Linked DNA regions of Syntrophotalea carbinolica DSM 2380. The protein of the gene in region 1 interacts with the protein of each later gene in a pairwise test. Links are inferred from orthologs where the notes say so. Each region holds a gene or a part of one and is shown on either strand. Other genes may lie near its edges. The genes, in order: topA and PCAR_RS13535.

Region 1 (10,016 bases):
ATGACGTGGAATTGCCGGACGAACTGCTGGGCGCCGCCGTGGTACTGAGTACGCAACCGCGAACCTCAACGGCCCTGATCCTCAAATCGGTCAACCCCATTTATGCCGGCGACCGGGTTTCCACTCCCGACGAGTAGCACGGCACCTGCGAATCTTGGATAAAGAAAAAGGGATTGAAGCGATTCAATCCCTTTTTTTCTGGGGAAAGGGAGTTTAGCCATCATGACACCCAAAGAACAGGCGTGGTTGCGGCTGCATCTGACCCCGGGACTGGGGCGCGCCGGTATCATCCGCCTGATGGAAGCATTCGGTTCGCCCGAAGCCGCCCTTATCGCCAGTCCCCGGGAATGGCAAAAACGCGCCAGGATCCGCGCCGCCGTAGCCGAGGCGCTGCCGGCAGAAAACTCTCCCCTGTATCTGCAGACCCTTGAGGAATTAACGCAGCTGGAAGTCGGCATCCTGTCGCTGTGGGATGAAAAGCGCTACCCTGCCTTGCTTCGCACCATCTACGACCCGCCCGCCCTGCTCTATATCCGGGGAACCCTGACCGAACAACCCGGTCTTGCCGTCGTGGGTGCGCGAAAAGCCACCGTCGCCGCCCGCCAGAACACGCACCATCTATGTCGCCAGCTTGCCGCCCAAGGCATCGCGATTGTCAGCGGACTGGCCCGCGGCATCGATCGGTCCGCTCACGAAGGGGCCCTGGCCGCTGGCGGTCACACCGTAGCCGTCCTCGGTTGCGGCATAGATCGCATCTATCCGGCGGAAAACAAGCAGCTTTTCAACGACATATTGGATCAGGGCGGCGCCATCCTGTCGGAATACCCACCTGGAGCACCACCCCTGGCCAGGCATTTCCCGGGACGCAACCGCATTATCAGCGGCATATGTCGCGCAGTGCTGGTGGTTGAAGCGGCGCAGCGCAGCGGTTCTTTGATTACCGCAGAATTCGCCTTGGAACAGGGCCGCGAAGTGTTCGCCCTCCCCGGCCCCATCTGCAATCCCGCCAGTCACGGCACCAATCAACTCCTTAAAGATGGCGCTCACCTGGTTACCGAAGCCGCGGATATCCTGCAAATTTTCATGCCGGGACGATCCGCCCCGGAGTGCGTACCGGCCGACGATGGCATGGTCAAAAAACTCTCCGGCACCGCCCTGAAGGTTTACCAGGCGTTGCAGGACACCCCCTTGCACGTCGACGAGCTGGCCAGGAAATGCGGCTTGACTCCTATGGAGGTTTCCGCTATTTTACTCCACTTAGAACTTGAGGACGGAGCAATTCAGCTACCCGGAATGCGCTTTGTGCGCAAACGGAGCACCTGAATACATGGAGTTTTATGACCGGAAACCCCCTTAAAGAACGGGTGTTGGCCATCGTCAGCATCATCGCCCACTACATCATGGAAGATGGGCAACTGCCGGCCAACGGAGACCTTATCGAGGAACTGCTGTCAGTCGGGTTCGAAGCTGAAGAGATCGATGCGGCTTTCAACTGGATGGAAAACCTGTCCCTGCACCAGAGCACCGATCCCTCTGCCCGCCCCCTGGCCGTCCCCAGCCAACGTATCTTTACAGCCGAAGAAACCCAGGCCATCGCACGCGATGCGCGCGGATTCCTGATGCGCATACGCGAGATGGGTATCATCGACGAAAATATTCTGGAGGAAATCATCCAGAAAGCTTTGCACACCGAAGAAGACGAAATCAGCCTGAAGGATATCAAAACCCTTACAGCCCTGACCCTCTTCTCCCATTCCCATCACGAATGGATGCGCGAAGTCGACTGTTTTATGGATGATGACTGGACTCGGCTTTATCACTGAAACAGAAACAGGCTGCGGTTTCCCTGCAGCCTTTTCATTTCAGGCTGGCTCGGGAACAAAAACATGACCTCCTCAATCGACAGTCCTTTAAATCGAGGCATTCATGGCACAATCCCTGGTAATAGTCGAATCGCCCGCCAAGGCGAAAACCATCGAAAAATTTCTCGGCCCGGGCTATAAGGTCCTGGCTTCCTATGGCCACGTCCGCGCCTTGCCCAGCAAACAGGGCTCGGTCGACGTGGAGCATAATTTTTCCCCCCTTTACCACGTTCTCCCCGAAAGCCAGAAACACATCGAGCTGCTGAAAAAAGAAGCCAAAAAGAGCCGGGAACTGATTCTGGCCACTGACCCCGACCGCGAAGGGGAGGCTATCGCCTGGCACTTGCTGGAGGCTCTCGGGATCGACGAAAACGCAAAAAGCCCTGAGGTCAAACGGGTTACTTTTCACGAAATCACCAAAGGCGCCATCCAGGAAGCCATCTCCAAACCCGGACATATCGCACGGGAGTTGGTCGATGCCCAGCAGGCGCGCTCCATACTCGACTATCTGGTCGGCTTCAATCTGTCGCCCTTTTTGTGGAAAAAGATCCGTTACGGACTGTCCGCCGGACGGGTGCAATCCGTTGCACTGCGCCTGATCTGCGAGCGGGAAAAAGAGATTCAGGCTTTTGAAGCGCGTGAATACTGGACCATCGAAACCCGACTGGCCACGGAGCAGGGCAGCGTGTTTCCAGCCCGGCTGTATGCCGTCGACGGGAACAGTCTCGGCAAGTTCGACATTAACCAGGAAGCGCAGGCCCTGGAACTGGTCAAAGCGATCGGCAGCGAAGCGTTTCAGGTGGAGAAGCTCAAAAAAACCTCCAAAAAACGCAATCCCGCAGCGCCCTTCACCACCAGCACCCTGCAACAGGAAGCCAGTCGCAAACTCGGTTTTTCCGCACGCAAAACCATGACGGTGGCCCAGAAACTGTATGAGGGGATCGATGTCGGCAACGGACTCGAAGGTCTGATCACCTACATGCGTACCGACTCGGTGGCCCTGTCGCAGGTCGCCACCGGTGAAGCTCGCGAACTCATCACCCGCATGTACGGCGAGGACTACGCCCTCGACAAGCCGCGCGTATTTAAAAACAAAGCTAAAAACGCCCAGGAAGCCCATGAGGCGGTGCGACCCACCTCGCTGTCCAACCTGCCGGACCAGATCAAAGCCCATTTGAGCTCCGACCAGTTCAAACTCTACCGGCTGATCTGGCAGCGTACCGTGGCATCGCAGATGGCTACCGCCCAGCTGGAAGCCACCACCGTCGACATCCGCGCCGGCGAACGCTTCGTATTCCGGGCCTCCGGCCAGGTCGTCCGCTTCCCCGGCTTCATGAAGCTGTATATCGAGGACACCGACAAGGACGAGGACCAGGACCGTCAGGAAGAAGGTACCTTGCCGCCACTGGAACAGGAACAGCCCCTGGATTGCCAGGAAGTGCAGCCTTCCCAGCACTTCACCCAGCCCCCGCCTCGCTTTACCGAGGCCAGTCTGGTCAAAACCCTTGAGGAACACGGCATCGGCCGCCCCTCAACCTATGCCTCCATCATCAACACCCTCACCACCCGCAAATACGTGCGTCTGGAAAAACGCGCTTTTTATACCGAAGACGTGGGAATGGTGGTCAACGATTTGCTGGTCAACCACTTCAACAAATACGTCGATTACGATTTTACCGCCCAGTTGGAAGAAGATCTCGACGCCATCTCCCGCGGCGAGCGGGAATGGCAACCGGTACTGAAGGATTTCTGGGAACCGTTCATCTCCCGGCTGAAGGAAAAGGAGACCCAGATCTCCAAGCAGGATGTCACCACGGAAAAGACCGATCGTATCTGCCCCGAGTGCGGCAAGCCCCTGGTCATCAAACTGGGGCGTTCCGGTCGTTTCCTGGCCTGCTCCGGATTCCCGGATTGCCGCTATACCGAGCCGTTGGCCGGACAGGAACGCGAAGAGCCGGTCATGTCCGATCAGACCTGCGAAAAATGCGGCGCCCCCATGCTCATCAAACAGGGGCGCTACGGCAAGTTCCTGGCTTGCTCGGCGTATCCGGAGTGCAAAAACATTCAACCCCTGGTCAAACCCAAGGCCCTCGGTATCACCTGCCCGCAATGCGGCGAAGGCGAACTGATGGAGAAGAAAAGCCGCTATGGCAAAATCTTCTACTCCTGCAACCGTTACCCGAAATGCAAATACGCGCTGTGGGATCTGCCCATTGAAGAGCCTTGCCCCAAATGCAAGTTTCCGCTGGTGGTGGAAAAAACCACCAAACGCCAGGGGACCTTCCGCAAGTGCCCGCAAGAAGATTGCGACTGGACGGTTGTTTTGATTCCGCCTGAGCCCAAGGCCGCAACCAAAAAGACCACAACCCAAAAAACCGCGGCCAAGAAGACCCCGGCGAAAAAAACGGCGGCTAAAAAAACTACGGCAGCGAAACCGGCTGAAAAGAAAACTGCGAGCAAAAAATCCGCAGCGGCAAAACCGGCCGCAAAGAAAACCGCGGCAAAAAAGACCACAACCACCAAGGCGGCCACCCAAAAAGCCGCCCCGAAAAAAACTGCGGCCAAGAAGGCGACCAAGAAAGAAGAGTAAGCATAGCGCCGCAGGTTTTTCAGCGCTCATTCAACAACCTATGTACGACCGGGCCTTGCGGCCCGGTCGTTTGTGTATTCCGGCGTAGAGGCGCCGTAAAGACATCATGAATCCTACACACAGCCAACAGCCCCATCTGACCATCATCGGCGCCGGCCTGGCCGGATGCGAAGCGGCATGGCAAGCTGCCGCCCTTGGGGTGCAGGTGACCCTGCATGAAATGAAACCCACCAGTTTCTCCCCGGCGCACCAAAGTGCGGACCTGGCCGAACTGGTCTGTTCCAACAGTTTGCGCGGAGCCGGCATGAACAATGCCGTCGGTTGCCTAAAAGAAGAATTGCGCCGCTGTGCGACGCTGTTCATGCAGGCCGCCGATGCTACCGCCGTCCCTGCCGGGGGCGCGCTGGCGGTCGATCGCGACGCTTTCTCCCGCTATATTACCGAGCACATCGAACAGCATCCCCTTATCACCCTGCAACGCAACGAACAATGCTCGGTTCCCCCCGAAGGCACGGTCATTATTGCCTCGGGCCCGCTCACCTCCGACGCGCTGGCACCCCATCTGGCGCAGCTGACCGGCAGCCGGCACCTGTACTTTTACGATGCCATCGCCCCTATCATCGAAGCGGACAGCATCGACTTCAGCATCGCCTGGAAAGCCTCGCGTTATGGGCGCGGCGGAGACGACTATATCAACTGCCCGATGTCCCGCGACGAATACATGACCTTTGTCGAAGCCCTCAAAACCGCCGACAAGGTGGCGGGCAAGGACTTTGAAAAAGTTATTCATTTCGAGGGCTGCATGCCCATCGAGGAAATGGCCCGACGCGGCGACATGACGCTGGCCTTCGGCCCCATGAAGCCGGTCGGCCTGCCCGATCCGCGCACCGGTAAAGATCCTTTCGCCGTCGTCCAGCTACGCCAGGACAACCTGCATGCAACCCTGTTTAACATGGTCGGCTTCCAGACCAAGCTCACCTATCCGGAACAGCGGCGTATCTTCCGCACCATTCCGGGACTGCAAGACGCCCGGTTCGCACGTCTGGGCAGCATGCACCGCAACACCTTCATCAACGCTCCGCGTTGCCTGGATCAGCACCTGCGCCTCACATCCGATCCGCGCATGTTTTTCGCCGGCCAGATCACCGGCGTGGAAGGGTACGTCGAATCGGCGGCCTGCGGCTTTCTGGCCGGCCTGTTCGCAGCCGGCCAGTTGACCGACCATGCCGTGCCGCTGCCACCGGCGACCACCGGTCTCGGCGCATTGCTCGGTCATTTGTCGCACTCCAGTCCCGACGACTTTCAGCCGATGAATGTCAATTACGGCCTGTTCCCTCCCCTGGAGGGGCGCAAACGCAAACGATCCGAACGCCGCCTGGCCATGGCAGAGCGGGCCCTGCGGGATCTGGAACCCTGGCGCCAGCGGGTACTCTCCCATATACCTGATCTCAAGCCTTTTCCCGCGGAGGACTCCGATGATGTCTGATCCAAACAATGCTCCTCAGGACCATGATTCCGGCATCGTACTGGCGTCGGCATCGCCGCGGCGCAGTCAGCTGCTTGCCGGGGTAGGAATCGCCTTTGACGTCGTCCCCAGCGACGCACCGGAAGAGAGCGTGCCGGAGGAAACCCCGCAGCAGCACGCCATACGCTTGAGCTTGCTCAAAGCCCGCGAAGTGGCCAATCGCCCGGAGGTAAAAGGCCGCTGGTTCATCGGCAGCGACACCATCGTGGTGCGCGACGCCACCATCCTCGGCAAACCCCGCGACGCCCGTGATGCTGCGGATATGCTCGGCAGCTTGTCCGGGCGCAGCCATTGCGTCATCTCCGGCTATGCCGTCCTCGACCGCATCACGGGAAAGGAAGTGGCCGATGCGGTTACCACGGTGGTCAGGTTCCGAAAGTTGACAGATGAAGAGATTCAGGGGTACATTGCCACCGGTGAGCCCTTCGGCAAAGCTGGAGCATATGCCATTCAGGGCATCGGTGCCTGCATGATCCCCGCGATCGAAGGCAGCTATACCAACGTTGTCGGCTTGCCGCTTTGCGAAGTGGTGGAAACGCTGGAACGACTCGGCGCGGTGCGCCTGTTTGCATCGGACCGTCCCCTTTGCGCCCATCTCGATCCCCCAGCTTAAGACGCATACCGGTTGGAAACCGCAGCAACCGGACACCGGAAGGACTTGTCATGAGCATTCAAACCAACCTGCAGACTATCCGCGAGCGTATGAACGCCGCCTGCCGACGCGTCAACCGCAACCCGGAGGACGTGCAACTCGTAGCCGTATCCAAGACCAAGCCAGCCGACATGATCGAAGCGGCAGCCGCGGCCGGCCAGTCTCTGTTCGGCGAAAATTACGTGCAGGAGTTTCTGACCAAAACCGAGGACGTCACCGTACCGGTTGTATGGCATTTTATCGGCAGCCTGCAATCCAACAAGGTCAAGTACCTGTGCGGCAAAGTCGCCATGATCCATTCCGTCGATCGTCTCTCCCTGGCCAAAGAGATCGACCGCCAGTGGGGCAAATCGGGGGAAACCGCGCAGATCCTTATCCAGGTCAACCTTGGCCAGGAAGAAAGCAAGTCGGGCACCGAGGAGGCCGCCCTCGAGGATCTGGTACGCAAGGTGGCCGCCCTGCCTCACATACGCATTTGTGGTTTGATGGCCCTGCCCCCTTATCTGGACGACCCCGAACAGGTAAGACCTTTTTTCCGCCGCTTGCGGCAACTCGCCGACATGCTGGCCGCCCTGAATATCCCCGGCGTAGAGATGCGGGAGCTGTCCATGGGCATGAGCCACGACTTTGACGTCGCCATTGAGGAGGGAGCCACGCTGGTACGGGTCGGCTCCGCGATTTTCGGTTCCCGTTATTGAGGTTAGACCATGCTTGATTCGTCACGCTCCCGTGCCCAATGGGGCTCACGCATCGGCTTCATCCTGGCGGCCGCCGGCAGTGCCGTCGGTCTCGGCAACATCTGGAAATTCCCTTACATCACCGGCAACAACGGCGGCGGCGCCTTCGTTCTGGTGTACCTGGTCTGCATCGCACTGGTCGGATTGCCGATCATGATTGCGGAGCTGATGATCGGCCGCCACACCCGGCGCGATGCCGTCGGCGCCTTTATCTCCCTGGAGGGCCGGCGCTCCCCCTGGCAGATAGCCGGTTGGGTCAGTATCCTCGCCGCTTTCGTTATCCTGTCCTATTATTCGGTGGTGGCCGGATGGACCCTGGACTTTATCCTGCGGGCGCTGCAAGGAGCCTTTACGACACCGCTTGGGACCAATACCAGCCAGGCCGCCGATCATGTCTCAACGCTGTTCCAGGGACTGATAGACAGCGGTCCGCGGCAACTGATGTGGCACTTTATCTTCATCTCGCTGTGCCTGGGCATCGTCATCGGCGGGGTACAGAAAGGCATCGAGCGGTGGAGTAAAATCCTCATGCCGATCCTGCTGGGGCTGCTGGTTCTGTTGTTTGTCAACGGCATGCTCAGCGACGGCGCGCGGCAGGCGCTGAACTTCATGTTTCGCCCCGACTTTCAAAAACTGAACCCCGGCGCCGTGCTGGAAGCCCTGGGACATGCCTTTTTCACCCTGTCCCTCGGCATGGCGGCCATGATCACCTACGGCTCCTACCTGAGTCGTCAGGACAGCCTTTTCGGCTCCGGCCTGCGCATTGCCCTGCTCGATACCGGCATCGCCCTGATGGCCGGCCTGGCCATTTTTCCCATCGTGTTTTCCGCCGGCATGCAACCCGGTGCCGGACCCGGGCTGGTTTTCCAGACCATTCCTGTGGTTTTTTCCAACCTTCCCGGGGGCAACATCCTGGCCCTGCTATTTTTTCTGTTGCTGGCCTTCGCAGCCTTGACCAGCGCCATCTCGCTGCTTGAATCCCAGGTCGCCTACCTCATCGACGAGCGCGGCTGGGGCCGCAAACAAGCCACCGCTTTCCTGGCCATACTGGCTTTCGTGGTCGGAATTCCATCGGCTCTTTCCAGCAATCTACTGGGACATCTGACGCCCATCGCCGATCTTGGCGTGTTCGATTCCATCGATCTGATCGCGTCCAACTACCTGTTGCCTGTCAGCGGGCTGCTCACCGCTTTGTACGTCGGCTGGTTCTGGAGCGGCCAGGAAGAGAAAGAGGAACTGTTGGCCGGCGGCTCAGGCTGGATCTATCCGACCTGGCATTTTTTGATCCGCTTCGTGGCACCTGTGGCGGTTGGTGTTATCCTTTATAGCAAGATCGAGGAAACGGGCCTGTTTTCATTTTTGGGGAGCATCTTCTGACCGGAGGCATGCGCCATGAGTTTCGACACCCTGTTGTTCGACCTGGACGGAACCCTTATCGACTCGGCTGCCGACCTGGGTACCGCCGTGAATCTGTTGCGCGCCGAGATCGATCTTGCCCCCTTGTCTATCGACCAGGTGCGCACCTATGTCGGCGACGGGGCCACCATGCTGGTGCGTCGGGCACTACCGGAGAAAGCCTTTTCCGAGCAAAAACTTAGGCGTTTCCTCCAGCTGTACGAGGAACACCTGGTGGAAAAAACCGCCACATATCCGGGCATCGACGATTTTCTCATGGCGCAACAGGGTAAAAAAATGGCCGTCATCACCAACAAGCCCTTTGATATTACTATGCGTTTGTTGTATGAATTGGGCCTCACGGCTTTCTTCGGATGCATTATCGGCGCCAACGGCGGGCTACCCAAAAAGCCGGATCCGGCGCCCGTTTTCATGGCCCTGCGCGATCTCCAGTCCGACGCCCATAAAGCCGTCATGATCGGCGACCATCATACGGATCTGCGCGCCGGCCATGCCGCCGGTATCAAAACCTGTTTTTGCGCCTGGGGCATCGGCAGGACCGACGGCTTCCCCTACGACTATCTGGCCGAAACCCCGCAGGATCTGTCGCGCCTGTTTCCCGCCTGATCGGGAAGAACAGCACTCTAATCTTCACTCAACTCCCCAGCCGGCCCGACCCTCCGGCCACGGGCATTGGCGCAAAAAATCCGCCGCCGCACTGCATTCCGGCTGGACTGGCTATATTGTCACCCTTTTCCCGAATTGATCCTTTTTCATGACCGAAACAGCCCCCCTGTCCCTGCGACAGATCTCCCGCTTTTTCTTTCCCCTCATGCTCAATGTGCAGCTGATGAGCTTTTCCCACAATATCATCAACATGGCCCTGGCTCGCCAGAACGATGCCGTGACCAATCTGGCCGCCTTCGCGGTGGCCCTGGCCCTGCATCTGTTCCTCGCCTCGCCGGGTTATCAGAATCACACCATCGCCCTGGCCCTGATTCGCGGAAAACGTTCTTTGCGCAGCGTATCGGTGTTCGTCATCGCCGCATCGAGCGCCATCTCCGTCATGCTGTCCCTCATTGCCTGGACCTCCCTTGGACAAATTGTTTTTGTGCAACTTATCGGCGTATCGCCGCAACTGGCCACCCAGGCCCGTTCAGTTATCGCTATCCTCGCCTTTTTACCGTTTTTCACCGGCCTGCGGGGACTGTGCCAGGGGATCGTGATACGGGCGCGCCATACCGAACTGGTTTCC
Region 2 (9,605 bases), 2.4 Mb from region 1 along the record:
TGCTGCTGGGTGAGGATATCGGCGCCAACCCTGTCGAATATGTGTTGACCGCCTTGTCCGCCTGCTTGACGACATCGCTGATCTATCTTGCCGCAGCTCAAGGCATCACCCTGCGGGAAGTCGAATCGGATCTCGAAGGGGATCTGGATATTCGCGGTTTTTTGGGATTGTCGGAGGAGGTTCGTAACGGTTACGAGCACATCCGTGTGAACTTCCGCATCAAAGCCGATGCCCCCCAGGAGAAAATCGAGGAACTCATCCGTCTGGCCGTGCAGCGTTCGCCGGTATTCGATGTGGTGAGTAATCCGATTCCCGTCAGCGTCAAAGGGGAAAAGGTGGTTGAGACGGCGCACTGACGACCCCGGTTTTTCACTTGTGATATGGTCGGTGCCGGATGCTGATCCGGCATGCGGCGTAAAGGCAGGGCTTGTGATCCGGGCATCGCAAGCCCTGCGGTCATTTGTGTCGATAGCAGGGGGGGCGATCAGCCCTTGCGGCGGTATGTCGCGCACAGGGATAACTTGCTTCGCAACCCGATTTGCCGTATAGAAAGGGCTGAAATGCTGGCTGAGCAGGTCGGCGACTATCCACTTTAAGCCGATTATTGATGTGTCGACGGGCCTTGCTTCGGTTGGGCCGGCGTTCGTTGAAAGGCGATACCATGAATCTCACCCTTGTTTCCATGCATATTGAACCCTCGGCGCGGGCCGTGCCCTTGGCCACAGCGATGTTGGCGGCCAATCTCGGGCAGGCCTTTGCAGGGCGACTGCAAACGCGGCTGGCCGATTTTTACCTGGGCCAGGACCGCGCCGAATGCGTCGCTGAGATCCTGCGGCAGGATCCCGATGTGGTGGGGCTGTCTGTTTATGTCTGGAACCGGGAGGCGTTGCTGGCGTTGGCGACCGAGCTGAAGGCGCGTCGGCCGCAGTTGGTTCTTTTTGCCGGGGGGGCGGAGGTGACGGCTGCCCCGTCCGGGATTGAGCAACATCCCGCCATCGATTTCGTGCTGCCGGGGGAGGGCGAGGAGATCGTGGTCGCAGCCCTGCGTTTGCTGCAGGAGGGCTGCCTTCCCGCGCAGGTCGGTGAGCAGCTTAATCCCTCTCCGGTAACGGATCTGGCGACCCTGCCCTCTCCCTTCCTCACAGGGCTTCTCCCCCCCGAGCGCTATCCCGGTCTTTTGTGGGAGTTATCCAGAGGCTGTCCGTTCCGCTGTGATTTCTGTTTCGAATCCCGCGGCAGCGACAAAGTACGGCGTTTTCCCCCGGAACGCCTGCGGGCGGAACTGGAGTCCTTCGCGGCCGCTGGCGTCCGGCAGCTGTTCGTGCTCGACCCGACCTTCAATTACCATCAGCCGCAGGCCAAACAGATGCTGCGCATGATGGCGGAGCTGGCCCCGGAAATCCACTATACCATCGAGGTTCGCGCCGAGTTTATCGACGAAGAAATGGCCGGTCTGTTTGCCGACATCAACTGTGCTTTGCAGATCGGTTTGCAAAGCGCCGATCCGGCGGTACTGGCCCGTGTTCACCGGCAGTTCGATGCGGAGGATTTTACCGAACGCATTCTGTTGCTGCATGAAGCCGGGGTGATTTATGGGTTCGACCTGATCTACGGATTGCCCGGCGACACGCTGCAGGGTTTTATTGACAGCCTGGACTTCGCTCTCGGCCTGCGCCCCAACCATCTCGATATCTTTCCCCTGGCGGTGCTGCCCGGTACGCGCCTGGCTGAAACCGCCAACGGTTTCGGACTGCAGTACCGGCACCAGGCCCCTTACACCCTGTTGTCGTCCCCGCATTTCAGTGCCGATGACATGGAGAGCGCGGCGGGGATCGCCCGGGCCTGCGATCTCTTTTACAATCAAGGCCGTGCCGTGCCCTGGTTCGATCTGATGCTGGATAACCTGGAGATTACACCGGGGCAATTCTTTACCAGCCTGGCGGGTCTGCTCCCGGAGCATGATCCTGCCGGTGTGGCACTCATAGACTGGCAACAGCAGGTGCTGGCCGGAAAGTTCCGGTCCCAGGACAAGATGGTGGCTGCGGCTCTTGCCGCCGATGTCGTCGCCTGGTTCGGTTATTCTTCGGCGCTCATGTGCGGCGAGTTGGGACAAGACCCTGGGCCGAAGGAAGCAGGGCGGCTTTATCTGAACCCTGACAGCTGCTTCGTCTCCTTCGAGCGGAATCCCGAGGCCTTGCTGGAAAAACTGGAGATGGGCGTCACCGATCTGGAAGTGGTGGCCATGCTGGTTGCCGAGGAACCTTGCGAAGGGTTGCTGTACGTCCACCAGGGCAGTGTCGCCCTGGGGATTTTTTCTCCACAGGAATTGTCCTGGCTAAAGAGTCTGCAGGATTGTGGCGGCGTGCGTCCATCCGACAAGGAGTTGGCCGGGTTTTGCGATGCGGCCCTGGCCGAAGGTCTTATTGTGATGGGCTGACAGGGCTATTCAGGACTGGCGGACTCGAGCCAAATAGTTGCGGGTTTCTTCGGGCAGACGCTCAAGGCCGTGGCGGTCGACATTGCCCATGCCCCAGTTGTAGGCAGCCAGGGCATGGTCGAGGTCGCCATCGTAACGGTCGAGCAGCTGCCGCAGGTAACGGGTACCGGCCATGACGTTCTGTTCCGGGTCGAAGGGGTCGGTGACGCCCAGTTCGGCGGCGGTGTCGGGCATCAGTTGCATCAGCCCCTGGGCACCGGCCGGTGACTTCGCCTTTGGGTCGAAGGCGCTTTCGGTGCGAATCACCGAGCGGATCAGTTCGGGATCCATGTCGTGACTGGCAGCTGCCTGCTGGATGATCTGTTCCATGGCAGGCGATTGGACTCGTGGTGCTGCCGTTACCGGTGAGCTTGACCCTGTCAACGCTCTGCCATGTGTTGGCGGACTGTCAAAAATCCGCCTGTCCGTCAGGCCGTCCAGGCTGTCTTGTCCGCCGATGGGGATGGTTCCCGGCATGGCGTCCAGCTCCGCACCGTCCGTTTCTTCAAACAGGCTGCGGGCCAGCTCCAGTTGGCACATATGCATTTTAAGCTGGGCCTGGCGGGCCGCCGCGGCCTGAGGGCTCTGCTCGGCCAGAACCTGTCGCAACCGACCCTCGAAGTCGGTCGAGTTTTTTTTGTCGCTGACAGTGCGGGCAGCGGGCGGCAAACCGATGGACTCAATTTTGATACTCATGGCGACCTCCGGGCAGATAAGGTTTAGCGCAGGGAATATTTTTTTTGCAGCTTGTGTGCCCAGGTTGCTGTTTGTCCGATAAATAATCAAAGGGAAGCATCTTTCCAAAGCTTGGAGGGGGTATGGAGCGTGAGGATCGCCGGCGGGGTCCCGATATCCGGGTGCGCTCATTGCGTTATCTGGCTCTGGCTGGCTGGACGGCTTTAATCATCTGCTTTTTCATCTTTGGCCGGGCCAAACCTCAAGTCGAAACCTTTTTTGATCGTTATTACGATATTCACCTGCGGTTGTATTGGGACACGGCATGGCTTCGCCCTTTACTGTGGCTGCTGGTGGCGGGACTCGTGGTGAGCCTTGCCGGCCTCCTCGTTAACAGCCGTCGTCATCGGCGACGTAGCGACGAGTGGCGCGTTTCTCTTGTGTTGCCGGCGCTGTGCTGCATTGCGGGGATTTTGGCTTTTCTCTGGGCTTTTTAAAGTGGATAAAAGCATAGGCCAGAAGGCTGTTTCCCTCGGTTTCAGTAGGAGATTTCATGGTTTCGGACTTGGCGCGACAAGCTCGAACAAGGTGATTTCCGGCGGCGCGCCGATACGCATGGGGGGGCCCCAACTGCCGGTTCCGCGACTGGCATAAAGGATGTTGCCGGCCGGCAGTCGGTAAAGACCGTTCTGCATGGGGTAGGCAAGGTGCGTCAGCAGGTTGAAGGGGAAAATCTGGCCGCGGTGGGCATGGCCGGACAGCTGCAGGTCGAATAACCCGGTGGCCGCCACGTTGATAACGGGTCGATGTTTGAGCAGTATGCTGAAACGTTCTGTGGGGCCTCCCGCGAGCAGGGGGGATGCGGGTGGCGAGGCGAGGGCCGGGTCGTCAACACCGGCCAGCAGCAGCCACCGGCCTATCGGGACGCTGGTGTTACGCAGCAGGGTAAAGCCGCTGCGCTGGAGAAAGTCGAGGGACTGCTGTACGCCGGCATAGACCTCGTGGTTGCCAAGTACGGCATATTTACCCAGCGGCGGATCGATGCTACGCCACATATCGCTCAGACCGTTGAGGTGATCCATCTGCGCATCGACCATGTCGCCGGTGACCACCAGCAGATCCGGTTGCAGACGCTGCAAAATGGCGATGACCGGCGTCAGGGCTTTATCCCGATGCATAAGGCCCAGATGCAGATCCGAAATTTGGGCCACCCGTAGCGGTGGCGTGCCGGACGGGAGTTTGTTGCAGATCAGGATAATACGTTCAACGCGAAGATACGCTGCTTCGTAAAATCCATACATTCCCACGCCCAGGGTGACGACCAGAATGATGCCCGCGCAAACCGGACCGCGCAGGGAAAAACGCGCAAGGGCGGGATACCGACGTTGCCAGGCGTGTATCAGCAACTCCCAGCAAAAAACCGGCAGCAGCATGCTGAAGGCGATAAACAGTAGTCCCATCCAGCTGTAACCGGTCCAGGCCATGTAGCGGGCCAGAGCAGGGAAGCCGTGGCGATCGAGCAGCCGAACCATGATCGGGGCTACCAGCATCAGGGCCATCCATGCCCGGCCGGCATTGATCACGTTGCGGTTGCCGGCCAGCAACGGCACTAGCCCCCAGTAGACCAGGGTGTGCATGGCACCGTACAGGCACAGGAATGTCAGCAAAAACCAAACCATGCTTATCTCCACTCCACACCCTGGCATCAGGGTTGCCTGGGTGGCCCCAAGTATAGCACCTCAAAGGGGATTGCGCAGCGAGCCGCCAGGCTATCCGGCACCGATTTATTTCTGAAAGAACAGATAACCGGCCAGACCGAGCAGGATGCAGGCAAAGACGCGCTTGAAGCTGGCCGTCGATACATGTTCCAGGACACGTGCCCCCAGCTGTGCGCCGATGATGCCGCCGACGCCGAGCAGCAGGCCGACCCGGTAATCGACATTGGCCAGTTTGTTGTGGGCGAGCAATGCCGATGCGGAAATAACCAGGATCGCAAGGAAGGACGTTCCCACCGCTTTTTGCGCCGAAAAACCCAGAAACAGCAGCAGCGGAATCATCAAAAAGCCGCCGCCCAGGCCGCTGAAGGAAGCCCCGACTCCGACCAGGATGCCCAGCAGTGCCAATAAAAAAAAGTGCAATGTCATGACGGTTATTCCTGCTTATGGGGCTTGGCCCGGTTGCCAGTCTTCATCCACGACGGTAACCCGCCCCAGGAAACCGTAAGAAACCATGCTCATTTTAGTGGTGTCCTTGGTGGCCGATGCGATCAGGAAATTGGAATAGTCCAGGTCGCTAAAACGCGCAAGATTCTGCTCTTCGGAATAATACTGCCCGCCCGGAAGCTGGTCGGAAATAGCCTGCTGATGGGCGTCGAGGTCCGGGTTGGTGTAGGCGGCATAGCCGATGGCCGCTGCAATGACGAGCATCAAAAGTTTTTTCACGATTTTTCCCTCCCCTTATGGAATTGAATCCGGATGATCCGCAGCTGCGTCTGACTGCGAGGTAGCTTTGATTCGGATACGTCCCCGACAGCGATCCTGTACCCAGGTGCAAAAATCGGATACGCGGCAGCTGGGTAAATTCACGAACATCTCCACGGTTTGAGCATAACGGATATCCGCCAGAGTAAACCCCTTGTCGGCCACCAGACGCCTTACGGCATCTTCATCGGCGAAGGGTACCAGCAGCTGCACCGTCTGCGACGGTACGAATGCCTCCAGCGGTACCTGTTCCAGGGCTTTTTGAACCACTCCCGAATAGGCGCGCACCAGTCCTCCGGTGCCAAGATGAATGCCGCCGAAATAGCGCACGACCACGGCCACCACCTCCCCGATGCCGCTGTGGCGCAGTATATTGAGAATCGGCCGGCCCGCCGTGCCCTGCGGTTCGCCGTCATCGCTCATGCCGAGATCCATGGTCGCAGCCGGGTCGCCGGCCACAAACCCCCAGCAATAGTGTTGCGCGCCGGGCCAGCGGGTTTTTGCCTCGGCGATGAAGCGGTGGGCTTCTTCACGCCCCTTGGCACGCCCGACAACAGCGGTGAATCGACTGCGCTTGACTTCCTGTTCGACGGCGATGGTTTCGGTCGGTATCAAAAAGGTTGCTGGGATCGTCATGAATCGTAGTTTTCGGGGCTTGGTGACAGACCGCCGGTTCCCTCTGCACACGTTTTGCCTGGGGTCGCCGGAATCAGATGTCACAGGAGTTTTCGCTGCGCCGGTCAAGGCGCTCGATAGTTGTAAACGCCGAATCGGTACTATGATAGGGCCTATTCATGTGTGTGACCAGAACATTTTTACGCAGAAGGGGGCCGGTGCCGCCGAGCCCGAGTCGACATGCTATAAATATCTATGAGGTCTATGCGACAAATATGATGACACAAGAGGTGATCCTATGCGGGGTTGGAACGTTCTTTTGCTGTTGGCGGTCTCTTGCCTGGGTAACGGGATTGGTTACGCCGCTACGGAAGTAACGGTTGATTGGGAGAGCGGGGAGGTGGAAGTGCGCAAAGAAGAACCCCCGGTAGTCCAAGATGTGCCTCAGAAACCGGACGACTCCGTCGCTGTCTGCGAAAAACGCAACCGGCGATTGCGTTCCGTCATCCGAACCCAGCAGGGCATTATCCTGCAACAACAGCAGAAACTACAGGAGCAACAGCGCATCATCCGACATCAGGACAATGTTATCCGGGGGCTCGATCTGTTACGGCGCCAGGGTAAGTGATGAACGGATAGCTCCTGCCGCCAGGGAAACAGGGGCTTTGCAAAAGGGCTAATTCATGTTCGCCAGATTGGCGATAATGTGTTTTGACATAACGTGCTTTGATGCATTGTAGGAAGCGTCCGGTGCGACCAGTCCCACAATGAAATATTCGGCACTTTCTCCCGGGGTGACAAAGCCGACCAGACGGCGTTTGTTAAAGTCGAGATCTATCCACAAAAGCCTGCCTGCTTCGGGGTCGATGCGCTCCAGTTGATCCATGGCGTAGATCAATTCCGCTCCCGTGCACTCGAAGCCATGGCCGGGGATACGGCCGCGCATGGCGATGACAAATCCCTGTGAATCGACCACAAAGGCGGATTCGGCACGGGTCACGCCCATACACCATGCGATGCAGCTTTCCCAATCGGCGAAGGGCTGTGACGGCGCATCGACAGACGATGTGCCTGGAGTTGTTGCATCCGGTGGCTCGGGGAGGGAAGGTTGCGCTGCTTTGGCCAGCTTTTTTTGCGCGGACAGCCGCACGAAGGAGCGGGGTTCCTGGCGAAAGGTAGCGGTGTGCTGTGCTTGTTTGCGTGGTGCCAAAGTCGACAGGATCTGTCGGGCGTACACCAGATTATATGAGTTCACGTTGCGGCCTTTCATCTTCGACTCCCATGTCGCCACCCATATCCTGGATGAGGGTTTTGATTTCGCTGGCCAACATTTCGAAGCGTTTGGCTTCCGGGGGGTATCTGCCGGGCAGGAACGCTACCGGCAGCCCTTTTTCACTGGCTACATGGAATACTTCCGCACGCGGGATGTATGTTTCCAGCACGCCATGCAGGGACGACCAGGCGGCATTCATTATGGTGAAGGAAACATCCTTGTTCAACTGCACCATGATGGCCAGAATCCCGAGTAACTCCAGATCCTGGTTTTCATTTTCCTTGACATGCTGGATGACATGCAATGCTTGCGAAATGGAGCGCAGCGCCAAGGGCTCGGCCTGTAGCGGGAGCAGGGTGTGGGTACTGACAGACAGGGCCGCGCGCGTGACGGAACCGAGGCCCGAGGGGGTGTCGATGATGATGTGGCGGAATTGATTCTCGACTGCCGATACGATGTCCTTCAAGGCATCCGAACAGCGCAGGACATTTTCGTAAATGTCTATGTCCAAAGGATCCAGACACCCCCGTGCCAGGATGGAGAGCTGTGGGAGTTTGGTTTGTATGATGACTTCATCCAGGGGCGTCTCGTCCACGATATGTTCCGCCAGGCCTCGCCATTCCGTGTCGTTACGGGCCAATGAAAACCCCACCGCCCCGAGGGGGTCAACATCGATGAGCAGGGTCGAATCTCCTGTTTCAGCCAGGGCCACTGCGAGATTCAGGGCAATGGTGGTTTTTCCCGCCCCGCCTTTGGAGCTGATAATCGAAATAATATTCGCCATAATTTTATTCACCGCATTACATGAAGCGCTGTTGGTTCGACCGGGCCTGCCTACTGGTACGGTCCTGGGATTGCCTGGTCCGCCATTGCGATTTGTGTTGCATAGTCGGAAGGGCCCCTATCGCAGCTTGGGCCCGTTTACAGAAGTGACGGCTGTGGTCACTTCAGGGTAACGATAAATTCCCCATAAGTGTCACCGGTTTCCAGGCCTTTGGTCTGTTTGCAGACAAAGGTATTCATGCCATCCGGGTAAGGGTCGGCGTAGGCCAGATCGAAGAAGGCCTGATTGAGTCCGCGCAGCATATACGCCCGCAATCCTTCTCCCTGGCTGTCCGCTTCGTAATAATCAAAGGCGCGGATAATCATTCTCTGGCCTTCTTTAAGCTGTACGATGCCCGATTTGGCCCAGCCCCAGGCGGTAAAGGCCGCATAGGCACCGCGCAGGATGTCTTTCTCGCCTTCGGTAACCATAGGCATGACGACTTCGCTGAAAATATCGGAAGTGATGATGCCGCAACCGGTGTGATAGCCGCATTCATAGGCAGCCCTGACCAGGCCCGCTTCGATTTCTTCTTTGCGCTCGGGGGCCGCGGCGAGCAGTCTTTCCGTCAAGGTATTGAGCAGGGATACCGGCAGCAGGTTGACCAGCACCTCGTATTCGGGGATCAATCCCTGTTCGTTGCTCTGCACGGTAACCTTGGCAAGGGCTTTTACCACGTTATTACGCATGACCGTCATTTGAGTCTGTTCTCCTTGTTCAGGCCGCTTTGACGACGAAGACGCTTTGTTCTTCGCCTGTGACCATGCTGGCGGTTTCAGTGACGACGTAACTTCTGGCGGGGCGATTGAAAAGCGCGGCAAAAGCGGCGGCTACATAACCGCGGGTAAAATGATTGACGGGCTTGTCGTGGTTGCCCCATTTTCTCAGCCAGCCTTCATCGATATGGGAGTGGATCAAACGGGCTTCGCCGTTTTGTTCGTCACCCTTGATACTCATTTTTCCCAAGCCGAAAGCTGAAAAGTACCGGGTGCATACAGCCGCCCTGTCCTGGGTGGAGCTGATGGCGTTTTTCTGAAAATAATCGTCAAAAATGGCGCGCATGCTGTCTTCAACCGTTTCGGCCAGGATCTGGGGCCCGCGAACATCGCCGAGATCTTCCGCCAGCTTGGTTATAAGCGCCAGGTAGTGATGCGAGTGCATGACCACCGGGTGTCCGTTGAGGTAGTGGCGGTAGGTTTTTTCATCGAGGGTAAAATCGAGGTTAAGCATCGTGATGTTTCCTCCTAGAATGACAGGCCAAGC

Evidence for each region.
Region 2: the proteins of topA (region 1) and PCAR_RS13535 interact in binary tests that used the Escherichia coli proteins (3 or more experiments, as listed by UniProt). The link is inferred for Syntrophotalea carbinolica DSM 2380 from one-to-one orthologs.

Annotation. Positions count from the first base shown.
Region 1 is NC_007498.2:491,181-501,196, reverse strand. What follows is about bases 1,546-4,689. They hold topA (type I DNA topoisomerase), read left to right. Parts: upstream 1,546-1,926; coding sequence 1,927-4,452; downstream 4,453-4,689. Other genes in these bases: trmFO (methylenetetrahydrofolate--tRNA-(uracil(54)-C(5))-methyltransferase (FADH(2)-oxidizing) TrmFO), read left to right, coding at 4,559-4,689; PCAR_RS02710 (DUF494 domain-containing protein), read left to right, coding at 1,546-1,823. In the rest of the region: PCAR_RS02720 (LysM peptidoglycan-binding domain-containing protein), read left to right, coding at 1-137; DNA-processing protein DprA, read left to right, coding at 223-1,323; more of PCAR_RS02710, read left to right, coding at 1,338-1,545; more of trmFO, read left to right, coding at 4,690-5,938; PCAR_RS02695 (Maf family protein), read left to right, coding at 5,928-6,590; PCAR_RS02690 (YggS family pyridoxal phosphate-dependent enzyme), read left to right, coding at 6,641-7,327; PCAR_RS02685 (sodium-dependent transporter), read left to right, coding at 7,337-8,743; PCAR_RS02680 (HAD family hydrolase), read left to right, coding at 8,759-9,388; PCAR_RS02675 (hypothetical protein), read left to right, coding at 9,537-10,016. UniProt on the Escherichia coli protein: Releases the supercoiling and torsional tension of DNA, which is introduced during the DNA replication and transcription, by transiently cleaving and rejoining one strand of the DNA duplex.
Region 2 is NC_007498.2:2,917,783-2,927,387, reverse strand. What follows is about bases 4,438-7,170. They hold PCAR_RS13535 (YigZ family protein), read right to left. Parts: upstream 6,268-7,170; coding sequence 5,608-6,267; downstream 4,438-5,607. Other genes in these bases: PCAR_RS13525 (hypothetical protein), read right to left, coding at 6,923-7,170; PCAR_RS13530 (hypothetical protein), read left to right, coding at 6,545-6,874; PCAR_RS13540 (hypothetical protein), read right to left, coding at 5,311-5,592; PCAR_RS13545 (sulfite exporter TauE/SafE family protein), read right to left, coding at 4,936-5,295; PCAR_RS13550 (metallophosphoesterase), read right to left, coding at 4,438-4,830. Also shown: PCAR_RS13570 (OsmC family protein), read left to right, coding at 1-356; PCAR_RS13565 (B12-binding domain-containing radical SAM protein), read left to right, coding at 662-2,437; PCAR_RS13560 (lytic transglycosylase domain-containing protein), read right to left, coding at 2,447-3,172; PCAR_RS13555 (hypothetical protein), read left to right, coding at 3,295-3,648; more of PCAR_RS13550, read right to left, coding at 3,703-4,437; more of PCAR_RS13525, read right to left, coding at 7,171-7,516; PCAR_RS13520 (ParA family protein), read right to left, coding at 7,488-8,303; PCAR_RS13515 (hypothetical protein), read right to left, coding at 8,462-9,040; PCAR_RS13510 (4-vinyl reductase), read right to left, coding at 9,060-9,572; PCAR_RS18015 (DUF4388 domain-containing protein), read right to left, coding at 9,587-9,605.